3 regions of the Oceanobacillus timonensis genome follow, and region 1 is predicted to be linked to each of the others. Evidence: a T-box and tRNA genes for the amino acid it is inferred to sense, from the RefSeq annotation. Region 1 holds a T-box; the other regions hold tRNA genes.
The links. The T-box of region 1 lies ahead of ileS (isoleucine--tRNA ligase). A T-box ahead of a tRNA ligase gene usually reads a tRNA of that ligase, here a tRNA-Ile.
Positions count from the first base shown of each region.

Region 2: it has a tRNA-Ile gene. The T-box ahead of ileS (isoleucine--tRNA ligase) is inferred to sense a tRNA for this amino acid. The anticodon was not compared.
Region 3: it has a tRNA-Ile gene. The T-box ahead of ileS (isoleucine--tRNA ligase) is inferred to sense a tRNA for this amino acid. The anticodon was not compared.

Region 1 is NZ_LT800497.1:2,906,955-2,912,843, reverse strand. Features, by position in the region: gene pgeF (peptidoglycan editing factor PgeF) at 1-142, shown strand, start outside; gene B7E05_RS14255 (YggS family pyridoxal phosphate-dependent enzyme) at 144-824, shown strand; gene B7E05_RS14250 (cell division protein SepF) at 840-1,277, shown strand; gene B7E05_RS14245 (YggT family protein) at 1,287-1,544, shown strand; gene B7E05_RS14240 (YlmH family RNA-binding protein) at 1,566-2,342, shown strand; gene B7E05_RS14235 (DivIVA domain-containing protein) at 2,416-2,919, shown strand; T-box leader at 3,013-3,229, shown strand; gene ileS (isoleucine--tRNA ligase) at 3,300-5,889, shown strand, end outside.
Region 2 is NZ_LT800497.1:2,667,774-2,673,662, forward strand. Features, by position in the region: gene B7E05_RS13045 (peptidoglycan D,D-transpeptidase FtsI family protein) at 1-1,269, opposite strand, end outside; gene B7E05_RS13050 (MFS transporter) at 1,435-2,712, opposite strand; gene sodA (superoxide dismutase SodA) at 2,816-3,427, opposite strand; tRNA gene B7E05_RS13060 (tRNA-Phe) at 3,713-3,785, opposite strand; tRNA gene B7E05_RS13065 (tRNA-Ser) at 3,819-3,911, opposite strand; tRNA gene B7E05_RS13070 (tRNA-Ile) at 3,923-3,999, opposite strand; tRNA gene B7E05_RS13075 (tRNA-His) at 4,014-4,089, opposite strand; tRNA gene B7E05_RS13080 (tRNA-Met) at 4,121-4,197, opposite strand; tRNA gene B7E05_RS13085 (tRNA-Asn) at 4,199-4,273, opposite strand; gene B7E05_RS13090 (Na/Pi cotransporter family protein) at 4,582-5,889, opposite strand, start outside.
Region 3 is NZ_LT800497.1:4,167,972-4,173,860, reverse strand. Features, by position in the region: rRNA gene B7E05_RS20510 (23S ribosomal RNA) at 1-735, shown strand, start outside; rRNA gene rrf (5S ribosomal RNA) at 802-917, shown strand; tRNA gene B7E05_RS20500 (tRNA-Glu) at 1,047-1,121, shown strand; tRNA gene B7E05_RS20495 (tRNA-Val) at 1,151-1,226, shown strand; tRNA gene B7E05_RS20490 (tRNA-Met) at 1,249-1,325, shown strand; tRNA gene B7E05_RS20485 (tRNA-Asp) at 1,330-1,406, shown strand; tRNA gene B7E05_RS20480 (tRNA-Phe) at 1,429-1,504, shown strand; tRNA gene B7E05_RS20475 (tRNA-Tyr) at 1,520-1,605, shown strand; tRNA gene B7E05_RS20470 (tRNA-Gly) at 1,616-1,689, shown strand; tRNA gene B7E05_RS20465 (tRNA-Ile) at 1,700-1,773, shown strand; gene B7E05_RS20460 (class I SAM-dependent methyltransferase) at 2,188-2,790, shown strand; gene B7E05_RS20455 (ABC transporter ATP-binding protein) at 3,413-4,312, shown strand; gene B7E05_RS20450 (ABC transporter permease) at 4,336-5,082, shown strand; gene B7E05_RS20445 (LytTR family DNA-binding domain-containing protein) at 5,114-5,563, shown strand; gene B7E05_RS20440 (DUF3021 domain-containing protein) at 5,565-5,889, shown strand, end outside.

The DNA.
Region 1 (5,889 bases):
TCGTCATAATATAGAGGTAACAACATATTGTACATTTCAAGATGAGAGACTATTCTTTTCACATCGGCGTGATAATGGAAAAACAGGAAGAATGTTAGGTTTTATCGGCTTTTTAGAAACAGATGAAATAATGGAGGATTAGCATGGTGGCAGTAAGAGAAAATTTGGAGGGAATTCAGGCTGATATAGAACAAGCTGCAGAAAGAGTTGGCAGAAATAAAGAAGATATTCATATTATCGCTGTGACGAAATATGTTACAATAGAACGAGCGAAAGAAGCAGTTTCTGCCGGGATAACGGATTTGGGAGAAAACAGAAATGAAGGTTTTTTAGCGAAATATGAAGAGATCAGAGATCGTGCCTCCTGGCATTTCATCGGGTCGCTGCAATCCAGAAAAGTAAAAGATATGATTCATCAAGTTGATTATATCCATTCACTGGACAGAAAATCTTTGGCAAAAGAGATTAATAAACGAAGTCAACAAACCGTTCTTTGCTTTGTTCAGGTAAATGTGAGCGGTGAGGAATCGAAACACGGATTAGCAGAAGCAGAAGTGGAATCGTTCATAAAAGACTTGGCAGCATTTGAGCATATACGTGTCGTCGGTTTAATGACCATGGCGCCACATGTTGACAATCCGGCAGATACCCGTCCGCTGTTTAAAAAAATGCGGTTGCTGCGAGACCATATCCAGAAGCAGAACTTTGATCATGCACCATGTGAATACTTATCTATGGGGATGAGTAATGACTATCAGGTTGCTGTGGAGGAAGGTGCGACACATATTCGGATAGGCACCAAACTGGTCGGCAAAGAACAATAAAGTGAGGTGCAAAGCATGAGCTTTAAAAAGAAGCTTAAGAATTATTTCACGATGGATGATGAATATGAGTATGAATATGCTGAGGAAGAGCAGACAGAAGAAATACCTTCCGTTCAGGAAAAAACGGCAGGAGGTAAGAATGTTGTGAACCTTTCCAGCATACAAAATACGAGTTCAAAAGTTGTTTTAGCTGAACCCAGAAATTATAATGAAGCTCAGGATATTGCTGATAACGTTGTGAACAGACGGGCAGTTATCATCAATTTGCAGCGAGTTGATCATCAACAGGCAAAGCGGATTGTGGATTTTTTGAGCGGAACAGTATATGCCGTGAAAGGGGATATTCAAAAATTGGGATCAGAAACATTTCTATGTACGCCGGATAATGTAGAGATATCCGGAAGTATCTCTGAAATGTTATATGAACAGGAAGATTACGATAAAGGATGGTAGCAGCTGATGTTGGGACAAATCGTTTCACTAATAAGTATAGCTTTAAACATTTATAGCTTTGCATTAATTATATATATTTTGATGTCCTGGTTCCCGGGAGCAAGGGAGTCAAAATTTGGAGAAATGCTCGGAAACATTTGCGAGCCTTATTTAGAAATATTCCGTAAGTTTATTCCGCCACTTGGCATGATTGATTTTTCTCCAATTGTTGCGATTATGTTATTGTATTTTGCCAGAATGGGCTTTATGCAGCTTGCAATGATGTAAGGTGGAAAGAAAGGGATGACCATGGAAGTTTATCAGCATTTTCGAAAAGAAGAGCAGCCTTTTATTGATCAGGTTCTTTCTTGGAAAGACCAGGTGGAGCGATCTTATATCCCGAAATTGACAGATTTTTTGGATCCCCGTGAACAGGAAATTGTACAGATGCTTTTAGGTGTCCATCAGGATGAATTGCAAGTGGAAGCATTTGGCGGTTCTCTGTACAGTGAACGAAAAAGAATCGTGATTGCCCCTGTGTATGAAACCATCACAGAGGAAATGTTCCAAGTGGAGCTCTTGGAGGCAGTTTATCCGGAAAAATTCGTTCGACTGGAACACCGGGATGTCATGGGAGCTTTTATGTCCCAGGGTATAAAGCGTAAAAAACTGGGAGATATCATGATAGCAGATGGAAAAGTTCATTTGCTGGCGGCAGGAGAGGTTGTTCCGTTTATCAAGATGAATTTGACATCGATTAAAAAATCCCGTATATCTTTTAAAGAAACCCCGCTGACTTCTCTTCTTGTTAAAAAAGAAGCTTGGACAGAGTCTGAGAAGACTATTTCCTCTTTGCGACTGGATACAGTGGTGAAAGAGATATATGGGGTATCCCGGAAAGACGCAGCTGTTTTGATTCAAAAACTGCATGTAAAAGTAAATTACCGGGTAGTCGATGATGTGAAATTCCAGTTACAAGAAGGGGACATGCTCTCTGTCCGGGGAAAAGGCAGAAGTAAAGTAGTAGCAATCCGCGGGAGGACGAAAAAAGATAAAATCAAAATGACTGCCGCGAAATTGCAATAAATACTGGAATTTTAGCTCGAATTATTGAATAATGAAAGAGAAGCTAAAAACACCGAACAGGGAGGTGGAGATGGTGGCACTATCACCATTAGATATTCATAATAAAGAATTTGCAAGAGGATGGAAAGGCTATGACGTGGATGAAGTCAATAAATTTCTGGATCAAGTGAAAAAAGATTATGAAATTGTCATCCGTGAGAGAGATGAGTTAGACCAGAAGGCAAAAGAGCTTCAAGAAAGATTGGGGCATTTTACAAATATTGAAGAGACATTAAATAAGTCGATTCTTGTTGCGCAGGAAACAGCAGAAGATATTAAAGGCAGTGCGCAAAAAGAAGCAAAATTAATTGTCAAAGAAGCTGAAAAAAATGCAGATCGTATTGTCAATGAGTCATTAAGCAAAGCACGAAAAATTTCACTGGATGTAGAAGAACTGAAAAAACAGGCCAAGGTATTCCGTTCCAGAATGCGCATGCTCGTCCAGGCACAATTAGAAATGCTCGGTACAGACGATTGGGAAGAATTGTTTGATACAGAGGTAGATGAAGATTTAGAACTAATGGAACATGAATCGTAAAGACTTGACTTAAACTTATATATTACATATAATTCATACAAGTGTAGCGTTTATAACATTGGTTTTATATGAAAAAATGATATGATTTTTATAATAAATACGAAGAAAGAGAAAGTATAGAAGATTATTTTGTCTAAGCGAGTCAGGGACGGTGGAAGCCTGATACAAAGTACTTTTAGAAAATCACTCTGGAGTAGCTGTTACGAAAAAATGTAGGAACAGCCGGCTGTCCACGTTACGGATATCGAGTGAATTTAATGCGGGTCATTAAATTTATAAGGGTGGTACCGCGAGTCTTCTCGTCCCTTTAGGGATTAGAGGGCTCTTTTTGTATTTAAAAAACATTTTAATATGTGATGAACATTACAGGAGGGAATATCTTGGAATACAAACAAACATTATTAATGCCGAAAACAGCTTTCCCAATGCGTGGAAATCTTCCGAATAAAGAACCGGAACGCCAAAAAAAATGGGAAGAAAACAATCAATATCAAAAAAATCTGGAACGTACAGCGGACAGACCATTATTCGTTTTGCATGATGGGCCTCCTTATGCGAATGGAGATATCCATATTGGGCATGCGTTGAATAAAATCTTAAAGGATTTCATTGTCCGTTATAAATCCATGACTGGTTACTATGCTCCCTATGTTCCTGGCTGGGATACACATGGATTGCCGATTGAAACGGCGCTAGCGAAGAAGAAAGTAAAACGAAAAGAAATGTCTGTGGCGGAATTTCGTAAGCTTTGTGAAGAATATGCCCTTCAGCAAATTGACAGCCAGCGTACGCAATTTAAAAAATTAGGTGTGCGTGGAGATTGGGATAATCCATATATTACGCTAACGAAGGATTATGAAGCTTCGCAAATTAAAGTATTTGGTGAGATGGCACGGAAAGGTTATATTTATAAAGGCCTCAAGCCGGTATATTGGTCTCCGTCTTCGGAATCAGCTCTTGCAGAAGCAGAAATCGAGTATCAGGATAAACGCTCTCCTTCTATCTATGTTTCTTTTGAAGTAACAGACGGAAAAGATGTATTTGATGGCGGAGAAAAAATGATTATTTGGACGACAACTCCTTGGACGCTTCCAGCGAACTTAGGAATCAGTTTACATCCTGACTTAAGCTATGTGGTGGCACAAGTAAATGATGAAAAGTATATCGTTGCAGAAGCTTTGTTAGAAGATGTAAAAGAAGAATTAGGTTGGGAAGATGTAACGGTTGTCAAGAAATTCAAAGGTCAGGAAGCAGATCGCGTAGAAGCGCAGCATCCTTTTTATGACCGCAAATCGCTTGTTATGCTGGGAGAGCATGTGACAACAGACGCAGGAACAGGCTGTGTTCATACAGCGCCTGGTCATGGGGAAGATGACTTCTATGTTTGCCGCAGATATGGCATCGATGCTTTTTGTCCAGTAGATGAGAAGGGTGTATTCACCAGTGAAGCGCCGGGATTCGAAGGATTGTTCTATGATAAAGCAAATAAAGCTATCACAGAAAAATTAGAGGAAGATGGAGCACTATTAAAATTAGAGTTCATCACACACTCGTATCCGCATGATTGGAGAACAAAGAAACCAACGATTTTCCGTGCGACATCACAGTGGTTTGCGTCAATTAAAGACTTCCGTCAGGATATTCTGGATGAAATCAAACAAGTGAACTGGTATCCGCATTGGGGAGAAACGAGACTCTATAATATGGTAAGAGACCGGGAAGACTGGTGTATTTCCAGACAACGCGCCTGGGGTGTTCCGATTCCGGTATTTTATGGAGAAGACGGCACACCAATCATTAACGACGAGACGATTTCACATGTATCGGAACTTTTCCGTGAATATGGTTCGAATGTCTGGTTTGAGAGAGAAGCCAAAGATTTATTGCCGGAAGGGTATACTTCGGAGCACAGCCCGAATGGCAAGTTTACTAAAGAAGCTGACATTATGGATGTGTGGTTTGATTCAGGTTCCTCACATGAAGGGGTACTGATGAACCGTGAAGAGCTCGATCGTCCAGCTGATGTGTATTTAGAAGGCAGTGACCAGTATCGTGGCTGGTTTAATTCATCCTTATCTACGTCTGTAGCTATAACTGGAAAAACACCATTTAAAAATATTATCAGCCATGGTTTCACCCTTGACGGAAATGGCCGTAAGATGAGTAAATCATTGGGTAATACCATTGATCCTTCTAAAGTACAAAAACAATTAGGTGCCGATATTTTGCGTCTCTGGGTATCCAGTGTAGATTATCAGGCAGATGTACGTATTTCGGATGCTATTTTAAAACAAACATCGGAAAGTTATCGGAAAATCCGCAATACCTTCCGTTTCTTATTAGCAAACCTTGCTGATTTTGATCCGAGTAAAGACCGTGTGAAGGATGAAGATTTGCAAGAAGTCGACCGTTATATGCTTCATCGCCTGCAGCAAATCTTGAAAAATGCGCGTGATAATTATGAGGAATTTGAATTTGCGCCGGTCATCAGCCAGGTTCATAATTTCTGTGCTGTTGATTTAAGCTCCTTCTATTTAGATTTTGCGAAAGATATTCTATATATTGAAGCAGCGGATAATCCTCGCCGTCGCAGTATTCAAACCGGATACTATGAAATCTTAACAACACTTGTGAAGTTAATTGCTCCAATTATTCCGCATACTACGGAAGAAGTTTGGGAATATATCCCTGGAGTGGAAGCTGAAACAGTTCATTTAACAGACATTCCTGAGCCGCGTCAAGTTGCAGGGTCAGAAGAGGTTGTCGGTAAATGGGACCACTTTATGGAAGTAAGAGATGATGTCCTAAAAGCTCTGGAAGAAGCTAGAAGCGAAAAAGTTATTGGAAAATCTTTAGAAGCAAAAATAACATTAGCACCGCTGGATGATGAGACAAAACAGGTGCTTGAAAATGTTACACACCTGCACCAGTACTTTATTGTATCTGAAGCAGTTGTTACCAGCGAAAAAG
Region 2 (5,889 bases), 240 kb from region 1:
TCCTCCTGCCAATCGTAACGGAGCGTCATAGAACGTATCCCCCGGCGAAATAGCACCAGAGTCATATCCTGTCAGAATGGTTGCTCCTTTAATACTGGAACCAGGTTCAAACGCACTCGACAGTGCCATAAATGCAGCATCACTGTATTCGTCCTCTTCTCTATCATAGTTCACGCCGGACATTGATAGCAGTTCCCCGGTTTTCGGGTTCATAACCACTGCAAACGCATTTGTAGCAAATCGATTCGCATGAGGGCTATTCGCCTTCATAGATTGGAATTCATCTAATAAAATCTCATCAACTTCCTGTTGGAGGCCCAAATCTGTTGTTAAAACTAAATCTTTCCCCCGCTCTCCTTCTACAATCGTATCTGAATCGACAATCGATCCATTGGGGCGTGTTGTATATTGAATCTGTTCTTTACGCCCTCTCAAGAAGTCTTCATATTGCTCTTCAATTCCGCTTGTGCCGACACGGTCATTTCTGCTGTATCCTTTTGTCAGATAAGCGCTCATGTCTTCCGCTGGAATTCCTTCCTCCTGGCTGGTGATACTGCCTAAAATACTTGTCAATGTATCTCCATTCGGATAAACCCGATTCCAGTCTGTTGTGGCATTGATCCCAGGCAGTTTATCCAGATTTTCTGCTACAGCCGCATATTCTTCTGCAGAAACATCTTCATTTTTAACGACTTGCGGTGTTAATGCATATGCTTTATCCAGTTCTTTTTTAATAGCAATAACTTCTAATTCATCATCGGAAAAATCAGCAATCTCATCATCTGTAATCAATTCCAGTGTAGCAGTGTACACCTCTGAATTATCCATCTCTTCTGTATCGACTTCTTCTAATCGCTCTTCTATTTCCTCTTGATGAAGTAATAAGTAGTACTCCCGTTTATCTCTATCTGTTATTCGGTCAATATACTGCTCATCGCTCATATCGATGTATTGTGCCAGCGTTTCCGCTACATCCAGACGATCATCCGCCTGAACACCCTTAGGAGGCGTGTATGTAATGGAATACATCGCTTCATTATCAACAATCAGTTCCCCATTTGTATCATAAATCTTTCCCCTGGGCACAGGGACACTGGTCGTATCTAAGTTCGTTCGCTCGATTTCATCCTGGTATGTTTCCCCGTTTAAAATTTGCACAACACCTAACTGGAGTATTAGTGCAGAAAATAATAAGAAGATGGCAAAGAAAAGAATATTCATACGAACAGGAAGCTGGGCCCGTTTTTTCTTTTTTTTCTTATCTACCACTTTTCTCCTCCTTCGCATCTATTTTGAACTACCATCATATTTCATTATACGGTTCTTCTAAAAGTATAAGCAATAAATCATTTATATGCATCTTTTTAAACACTTGAATGATGATGAACACCATCATTCAAGTGTAGCGAAGACCACTGTTTGATTTTACCACAATTAACGACTTTTTTCGTCTGTAAAATCTTCTTTTAATGCGATTTTTTGATTTTTTACCGGTCCGATAAAAATATTGCGGACACAAAAATAAATAAAGGCATGTCCTGCACCGAATATAATGAGTAATGCAGGTATTATCATGTCGTCCGGGAAAAGGAACATCCCAAAAATAAACGCTGCAACCGAAGCGATTCGACCCAGATTCAAATAAATTTCACGCACAACAATATATTCCACTCTTCTCTCGCTCACCATCCGTGCTTTGCCGATAACATCATAGGTAAGGGATTGATATGGTACAGTCAAAATAGGAAATGCAAGGCCAATAATGACTGCATAGACAATTAACCAGAATAAACTCATTTCAAAAATAATAATAAATATAGAAGCGAATAACAGAATACCGCCAAATAAAATAGCCTTTTTTCGCAATGCCGGTTTAATCCATTTTAATGCGACAAAATAAAAAATAATGGACAACCCGGAAAGAAATAAATTAAAAACCCCTAGAACCAGCTCACTGTTCGTTACAAGGAATATCCAAATCGTAATGTAAAATCCATAAATCCCTTCTCGGAGCCCTTGAAAAAAATGAGCATGTAAAATACGTTTCCAATTTTTATTTTTCTTTCTTTCCTCAATAACAGCAGCTAAAGCAAAGCTCCCTCTGCTGCCCTTTCGTATAATAAAAAAGCTTGCGATAATAGCGGCAATAAATAAGCTAAGCGAGATGATAAAAATAGCCGTATAACCAACATCATCCGTCATTTTTGAAATCATCCATCCGGCAAGCAAAGGACCAATCATTCCAGCAAACGATGTAAGGGTGCCGGAAATGCCATTGAACCAATCTCTGGTATCCGGTTCTGTTATTTCAAAAGTAAGCACATAATATGCTAACCAGAAAAAGCCGTAACCGATTCCCAATAAACAGCCGAGGATAAAATTATAATATGCTGCCAATTCACCAATCCACAGAACAAATAAGAAAAAGAGGCATAAAAAGAGAATGCCAATCCGCAGTATGATCATACGATCGATTTTTTTAGATAATTTTCCAGCATAAATAAAGGAAAGCGCTTGGAATACGTAACTTGCCAAGTGATAATTCGCAATCACAAAAAAGTCCTCTGATTGCTTCCATAGGTACACATTAACAAATGTATTGGATAAAAAGATGCCTGCTGCATACAAAGCTCCGATAAGCAGAAGCATCCATAAATCTCTATATTCATCTTTTTGCCGATGGTATCTTCTATATTTCTGATGTAATTGCATAAAAAACGACTCCTTCTCCTTTTATTTTTAGCGAAGGAACCGTATCTATACAAAAAAGCTTGCAGATAACTTCATGTTTCTGCAAGCTTTTTTGGAAAACATCTTATTTAGCAGCGTCGTAATTGTTTGCTACTTGATCCCAGTTTACTACATTCCAGAATGCTGAAATATATTCCGGGCGTCTATTTTGATATTTAAGATAGTATGCATGCTCCCATACATCTAATCCTAGTAATGGTGTTTTGCCTTCTGTTAATGGAGAATCCTGGTTTGGTGTGCTTGTAATTTCAAGCTCTCCATTGTTTAATACGAGCCATGCCCAGCCTGAACCGAAACGTCCTGCTGCAGCTGTAGCAAACTCATCTTTAAATTTATCGAAAGAACCGAATTTGCTGTTAATTTCATCAGCTAATTTACCGGATGGTTCTCCACCGCCATTAGGTGATAGTGTCTTCCAGAAAAAGCTGTGGTTAGCATGTCCGCCGCCATTATTACGTACTGCTGTGCGGATGCTTTCAGGAACTTCATTCAAGTCTCTTACTAGCTCTTCCACTGTTTTATTCTGCAGATCTTCATGTCCTTCTAGTGCATCATTTAATTTTGTAACGTAGGTGTTGTGATGCTTCGTATGGTGAATGTTCATTGTTTCCTTATCGATAGTTGGTTCCAATGCATCATATGCATAAGGTAGTTCTGGTAATTCAAATTTTGCCATGTGTAACTCCTCCTCTAAATAAATGATGTTTTTAAGTCTACAATTATTACGTTATCAAAGGGAGCGATTTCTTGCAAATATTTTGCATTGATAGACGTGGATATTTCCTTATAAAAGTGGCATTCAGGAAGCTTCTTTTTTTCTAATTGATTAAAGGCAACTTTTTTGCCTTAATGAACCTTCGGGAAGTTTCATTTAATTTTCTTAAATACCGTCCATAACGTTATATCTTCACATTCTGATAAAAAGACATACTAAAAAAACAAGCATACGCTTGTTTTAAGATGGCTCGGGACGGAATCGAACCGCCGACACAAGGATTTTCAGTCCTCTGCTCTACCGACTGAGCTACCAAGCCGCAATTATGACGTTTTCTTTTCGTAAATATGTATGGAGGAGGTAGAGGGATTCGAACCCCCGCGCGGTTTAACCCGCCTCTCGGTTTTCAAGACCGACCCCTTCAGCCAGACTTGGGTATACCTCCAGGTAAACTAATGGTGGACCCTGCAGGACTCGAACCTGCGACCGATCGGTTATGAGCCGATAGCTCTGACCAACTGAGCTAAGGGTCCTTTTACTATTTTTATGGGGCGACCGGTGGGGATCGAACCCACGAATGCCGGAGCCACAATCCGGTGCGTTAACCACTTCGCCACGACCGCCATGGAATAGCAAATCATATATGTATATTTTTGGTAGCGGCGGAGGGGATCGAACCCCCGACCTCACGGGTATGAACCGTACGCTCTCGCCAGCTGAGCTACACCGCCATGGCTCCACAGGTAGGATTCGAACCTACGACCGATCGGTTAACAGCCGATAGCTCTACCACTGAGCTACTGTGGAATAAAGATACAATTTAAATAACAACAAAATATAATTTATCATGTTCTTCAAGTTATGTCAACAACTTTTTTTGCGGAGTTGCAAAAATGTTTATCGGAAGTTGACTGCAAGAATTATAATAGCACGTAATGTAACATATTTCAACAAAAACTTTTAAAAATTTATTCACATCCGGCATTTTATATAACAAATTTTCATTCCAGGCCAGATTCTCCGTCACAAAAAGCCGGGCACCACCATATATACCTCCATAAAAAGAAAAGAAAGGGCTCTGTCTGTGTATTTGAATCAGACAGAGCCCCAGGGTATTAATGTTCTCCCAAAACATTCTGGGCAATGTTTACAGCATGATCCCCGATCCGTTCTAAGTTACTTAATATATCAACGAATACAATACCTGCTGTTCCATTACAAATGCCTTCATTCATACGAATGATATGACTTTTACGGAATTTGCGTTCCATTTTGTCAATTTGGTCTTCCTTTTGAATCACTTCCAAAGCAGCTTCTCTGTCACTCATCTCTAACGATTCCACAGCCTGTTTTACAGTCATGTACGTTAAATCAAACATTTTATTCAAATCTTCAATTGCTTGATCGGTTAAAGATACTTTATTGGACATTTTATAATCGACTAATTCTAAGACATTCTCAAAATGATCACCAATCCGTTCAATATCACGTATGGTGCTCATTAAGGCCGTATGCTCTGCACTTTCAATCTCCGTCAGGTTTGTAGAAGCAATATCCACTAAATAGTCCGTGATTTTACGATCCAGATTGTTCAGTGCCCCTTCAATTTGTATGGCCAGCTCTGAATTTTTCGGATTTTGTGTGGTGACATAATTATGTGTTTCTTCCAGCCCCTGATACGCATATTTTCCCATACGGACTACTTCTAATTTTGCCTGCCCCAGTGCCAACGAAGAAGACTGTTGCAGAAAAATAGAATCCAAATGCTTCGGCTTATATTCGATAATAACATCATCACCTGGCACAAGCTTTGTCACAATCCATGCCAAAGCACCAATGAACGGAAATTGAATAATCGTATTCGCTATATTATAACTTCCGTGCGCAAACGCAATGGTCATCTCCTCGTTCAAACCTAGGATTGATTGTAAATAACCAATAAAGCTGGTGAATGGTAGAAGTAATAAAATAAAAATAAATGCCCCGATTAAGTTAAAGATGACATGTGTGTAAGCAGCGCGTTTGGCAGCTACAGATACGCCGATACTGGCGATAACAGATGTAATCGTTGTTCCGATATTATCACCAAACAACACGGGAATAGCTGCGTCTAATTCAATAGCTCCCTGCGCAAATAACCCTTGCAGGATACCGATTGTTGCTGTAGAACTTTGCACGATTACGGTAAAGACCGTTCCGATGACAACACCAAGAACCGGTGTTTCACTCATAGAAACCGTCAAATCCTGGAATGCTTGTAAGGAACGAAGCGGCGTCATGCCACTGCTCATTAATTCCAGTCCAAAGAATAAAGAGCCAAATCCAAACAGAGCTTGTCCAACGGCGACAATCTTTTGCTTTTTAAAGAAAAAGATGGTAAATGCCCCGATTGCTAATATAAGTAACGAATATTGGCCAATATC
Region 3 (5,889 bases), 1.3 Mb from region 1:
GTGGGATACCACCCTAACTGTATGACCATTCTAACCCAGGACCGTGATCCGGTTCGGAGACAGTGTCAGGCGGGCAGTTTGACTGGGGCGGTCGCCTCCTAAAAGGTAACGGAGGCGCCCAAAGGTTCCCTCAGAATGGTTGGAAATCATTCGAAGAGTGTAAAGGCAGAAGGGAGCTTGACTGCGAGACCTACAAGTCGAGCAGGGACGAAAGTCGGGCTTAGTGATCCGGTGGTTCCGCATGGAAGGGCCATCGCTCAACGGATAAAAGCTACCCCGGGGATAACAGGCTTATCTCCCCCAAGAGTTCACATCGACGGGGAGGTTTGGCACCTCGATGTCGGCTCATCGCATCCTGGGGCTGTAGTCGGTCCCAAGGGTTGGGCTGTTCGCCCATTAAAGCGGTACGCGAGCTGGGTTCAGAACGTCGTGAGACAGTTCGGTCCCTATCCGTCGTGGGCGTCGGAAGTTTGAGAGGAGCTGTCCTTAGTACGAGAGGACCGGGATGGACACACCGCTGGTGTACCAGTTGTTCCGCCAGGAGCATAGCTGGGTAGCTACGTGTGGTAAGGATAAGTGCTGAAAGCATCTAAGCATGAAGCCCCCCTCAAGATGAAACTTCCCATCACTTCAAGTGAGTAAAATCCCTCAAAGACGATGAGGTTGATAGGTCCGAGGTGGAAGCGTGGTGACACGTGCAGCTGACGGATACTAATCGATTGAGGACTTATCTAAGTTTTTGTTTGTCACGTTACTCTTATTTAGTTTTCAGGGTGCAAATCCTAAACAAGCTAAAAATAGTCTGGTAGCGATAGCGAAGAGGTCACACCTGTTCTCATGCCGAACACAGAAGTTAAGTTCTTCAGCGCCGATGGTAGTTGGGGGCTTCCCCCTGCGAGAGTAGGACGTTGCCAGGCAATCGATTATTTCACAGTACCTTCACGGTAGAACATCGGTTAATCCCCGATTGCTCGTAGATTTAAGCTCAACTTTTAAAATCTGCCTGTGAAATTATTTATTTGTCTAATATTTGGAAAAAATTAACTGGCCCGTTGGTCAAGTGGTTAAGACACCGCCCTTTCACGGCGGTAACACGGGTTCGAATCCCGTACGGGTCACCATTTTATTTTTATTGACGCATTTGTACTTTGGAGGATTAGCTCAGCTGGGAGAGCACCTGCCTTACAAGCAGGGGGTCGCAGGTTCGAGCCCTGCATCCTCCACCATATAAGATTTATATATTTATATCGCGGGGTGGAGCAGTCTGGCAGCTCGTTGGGCTCATAACCCAGAGGTCGCAGGTTCAAATCCTGCCCCCGCAACCAAACTGGTCCGGTAGTTCAGCTGGTTAGAATGCCTGCCTGTCACGCAGGAGGTCGCGGGTTCGAGTCCCGTCCGGACCGCCATTAAAAATTTAAAACTGCTTATGGCTTGGTAGCTCAGTCGGTAGAGCAGAGGACTGAAAATCCTTGTGTCGGCGGTTCGATTCCGTCCCGAGCCACCATCTTTTCAAAAAAGCGGAGGGATAGCGAAGTTGGCCAAACGCGGCGGACTGTAAATCCGCTCCCATCGGGTTCGTAGGTTCGAGTCCTACTCCCTCCACCATCTTAAATATGCGGGTGTAGTTTAGTGGTAAAACCTCAGCCTTCCAAGCTGATGATGAGGGTTCGATTCCCTTCACCCGCTCCATTATCAAAATGGGCCTGTAGCTCAGCTGGTTAGAGCGCACGCCTGATAAGCGTGAGGTCGGTGGTTCGAGTCCACTCAGGCCCATTACTTATACATATATTTATGGTGCAAATCTCATACATTTGTATGTTAATGTAACGATTATCATTACGTTCTTGAATTAGAACAATAATGCAACTGCCTTCTAAGACCTGGGCAAAGTTCTGAACTCTAAATGAGTTCTTTTTTTGATTGTATTATAATTGGTTGTATAATATTTGACGTTGGTGAAAGAAATCCCTGTCTCCTTAGAAAAGGAGACAGGGATGGAAATTCGCTAACGTCTTTTTTATTTTTTTATATAGAAAACAAGTGCGTTTCCCTATAGAATATGAAGTAAATAGATATTTTTTGGTGAAAAAGACGAAATATTAAAATAATAATATTTCATGGGAGGTATCCAAGGTTTCATGAAGTAAAAAACATTCAAATAAATAGGAAATTGAGGGATAAAATAATATGAATCAAAAATCATTAATTAAAAAATTTGATAAGCAAGCTGAAAAATATGATAAACGGCGCAAAAATGATCCATTGTATCGATTTCGCAAGCGAATTTTTCAAGAAACAGCGGGGAACGTTCTGGAAGTTGCTATTGGTTCAGGTCTTAACTTTCCTTTTTATCGTAGAGATATCGAACTGACAGGAGTGGATTTTAGCTCCGAAATGTTGAAAAGAGCAGCGTATGCGGCAAAAGATTATCCTTTTCAAACGACACTTATCCAAAATGATGTTGAAAGACTTGATTTAAATGAAAACAGCTTTGATACAATCATATCGTCTACTAGTTTTTGTGCCTACCAAGAACCAGTGGGGGTCCTGAATAAGTTTCAAAAGTGGTGTAAGCCGGATGGGAAAATACTGATGCTGGAACATGGCATTAGCGAAAATAAACTCCTGGCAGGAATGCAAAAAATGGTAGATCCATTGGCTTTAAAGGCTGTAGGCTGTCATCAAAATAGAAATATATCTGCTATTATAGAAAAGTCTGATGTAAATCTGATTAGAGAAGAACGTTACTTGGCGGGTTCCTTATATTTGATATGGGCTAAGCCATGTTAATAATTGGTTTTAGCAAAAAAGGTTTAGATTCTCTTCACATCAGTTAATAGGAACAATTTAAGGTAAGTATACACAATAAAATACGCATGAAATGCATCTAAGAACAGAAACCAGGCCTGCGTGAGCTTTGGTCTTTACATTTTGTTTTAAAAATTTGCCATTCCCCCTTTTGTATAGAGTTATATGAAGGGGGGTTATATGGGAAAGTATCGTACCATGAAACCTACCATTAACTAGAACAATTCTTCCAATCTGTATAGATGTCAATCCGTATTCTTAGCAGGTCATACATATATTTCTGCATACTATTCTCCTCCATTCCCCAACGCTTTGTTCTTTTGTCATAATATAAGAGAAAGGAGGGGAAATAATGACTTTTCCAACAGCTATTGTAGTGTCCATAGCGATTATCTGTTTAACATATTTCGTTACGGCAATTACGTTGAAAGCCATGAAAAATGGTGAATAAATAAAGGCTTGCACCGAAAAAACAGCTAACAGTAACTTTCTTTTTTTATACAATTATTTCAGCATGTCATACATTCAACCTTACATGTTATCTCCTTCCTTCCCGCAAACCTTCATTCCTTTGCCATAATAGAAGTGAAAGGAGATGGTGAGTATGCTGACGGTTCAAAACGTAACAAAGCGTTATGATAAAACGGAAGCACTAAAAAATGTTTCCATGACTATCCCTGAGGGAACCTGTTATGGGCTTGTCGGCCCAAATGGCGCAGGAAAATCCACATTAATTAAAATGATTACATCTATTATTCGCGATTACCAAGGAAAAATCGAATGGAATAAACAACGCATCTCAGACAAAACAAAACAGAAATTTGGATATGTTCCACAGGATATTGTTTTGGAGGAGCATATCACAGCGTCTGGCAACTTATATTTATTTGGCAGAATATATGGGTTAAAAGGAAACAAATTGGCCCAGCGGACAAGAGAAGTGTTAACACAAATTGGTCTTAGCGAAAGGAGCAAGGATAAAGTAGCTACTTTTTCAGGAGGGATGAAGCGGAGACTGAATATTGGATGTGCACTGATGCATAATCCGGAGCTTATCATTATGGATGAGCCGACGGTTGGCATAGATCCACAATCACGACAATATATTTTTCAAATGATTGAAGAACTGAAAATTGCTGGAAAGACTGTTATCTATGCGAGTCATTACATGGAGGAAGTGGAAAGACTCTGTGATGATGTTGCTTTTCTCGATCGAGGGAAATTGATTGAAAATGGTGCGGTTGGTGAATTACTCCAACAATATGCAGTTCCTTCCATTTATATTAAAGCAGACTGTATTTCAGAGGAACAGCTGGAATCGTATGGTGAAGTTTCGCAGGAGAAGGATGCATTTTTAATCTATACAGAAGAAGCTCTGTCAGCAATGGAAAATCTGATTTCTTATTGTAGAGAAAATAATATAGATGTAGAGCGGTTAGAACTTGTCCGTCCGCGGTTAGAGGATGTATTTTTTAGACTGACTGGAAGTAATTTGAGAGATTAAAAGTAAAGCTGGAGGTGTTTAGGATGAACGCTGTTATGATAGTGGAATTAAAAAAGCATGTACAGGATAAAGGGCTTGTGTTTTGGATATTTCTTCTGCCGATTTTATTTACGGTTGTATTTATTGCTATCTTTACAGCAGGTGTGGATGATACGGCTAGACAGGAAGTTATTCAGTCTATTGTTCCGGCATATATTGTGATGTTCGTCTTTTTTATTATGATTTCGATGGTACAGGTATTTATTAAAGACAGGGATAAAGGGATGACAGCAAGATTGGCTAGCACACCTCTCAAAAGTTATTTCTATCTATTTGGCAAGTGGCTGCCCTTCATGTTTATTGTTTTCTTTCAGATAATTGTGTTATTTTTATTTGGAGGAGTCGTTTACGATATTTCATTTGGTGAGCCGTTGATTCTGCTGATTGTGTCGTTGTTTATAACATTTACAGCCACAGCAATCGGGTTGGCGATGGCGCTTACCGTTAATACGGAAAATATGGGAATTGCAATTACTCAAATCATTGCATTAGGCGGAGCAATGTTGAGCGGATTATGGATGCCGATTGAGATGCTTCCGGATTTTATGCAGACAATCGCTCAATTCTTACCTCAATACTGGGCAAACCAGTCTTTTCAGGATGCGATGGCAGGAACCACGCAAACTTCCGAGTTATTCCAAACGCTAGGCGTATTATTTGCGATTGGTTTAGCGGCATTTATGATTGCCATAATCCGATACCCATATTTTCTGAAACGAGCTGTGAACTAGCCGAAGATAGTAGCTATGTGGAGGGGTCGGAATGAAAATAAACATTGATATCGATGATAACCATGAAGAAACGCAAATCACTATCCAGGCCAAGGAATGGACGCAGGAACTGGAGGATATTGTGAATGTGATCAAAAGGAAAAAACAGCAGCGTTTATTTGGGGTTGATGAAGAACAGACGGTCCTGCTGGAGCCAAAGGAGATTGATTTTATCCATGCGGAAAAACGAAAAATCTATGCGGTGTCCAAAGAGTGGCGTTTTGAAGTGCGAATGAAGCTGTATGAAGTGGAGGAGTTCCTGATCCCCCATGGTTTTATGCGTTTTTCCAAGTCGGTTATCGGGAATATTCATCGTATTGAAAAATTTGAAGCATCCTTTAATGGGAATTTATGTGTTTATTTTCAATCCGGCAACAAGGAACATATTACGCGAAAATATGTCAGTGCCATTAAAGATAAACTGATGCAGGGAGGGCAGTAATATGATACTTGAAATAGTAAAGCGTTCGACGCTGGGTATCGCTTTCGGAGCGATATTAACGTTTATTGTCCTCACCATTATGAAACTCAATGCCGTGGAGTCAACAGTTTCTGAAATATGGATGCATATGGGAGCAAGCATGTTAATGGGAATCTATTTTGGAGTATCTTCGCTTATTTTTGGAGAAAGCGGGAACCATCTGATTAAAAAATCAATTATCCATTTAGTCCTTACGTATAGTTTCTGGCTGATTATTGCTGGTTTAGTCGGCTGGATTCCTCTCAACGGCTGGGTTATTTTATGGGGCAGTTTGATTTTTATCCTTC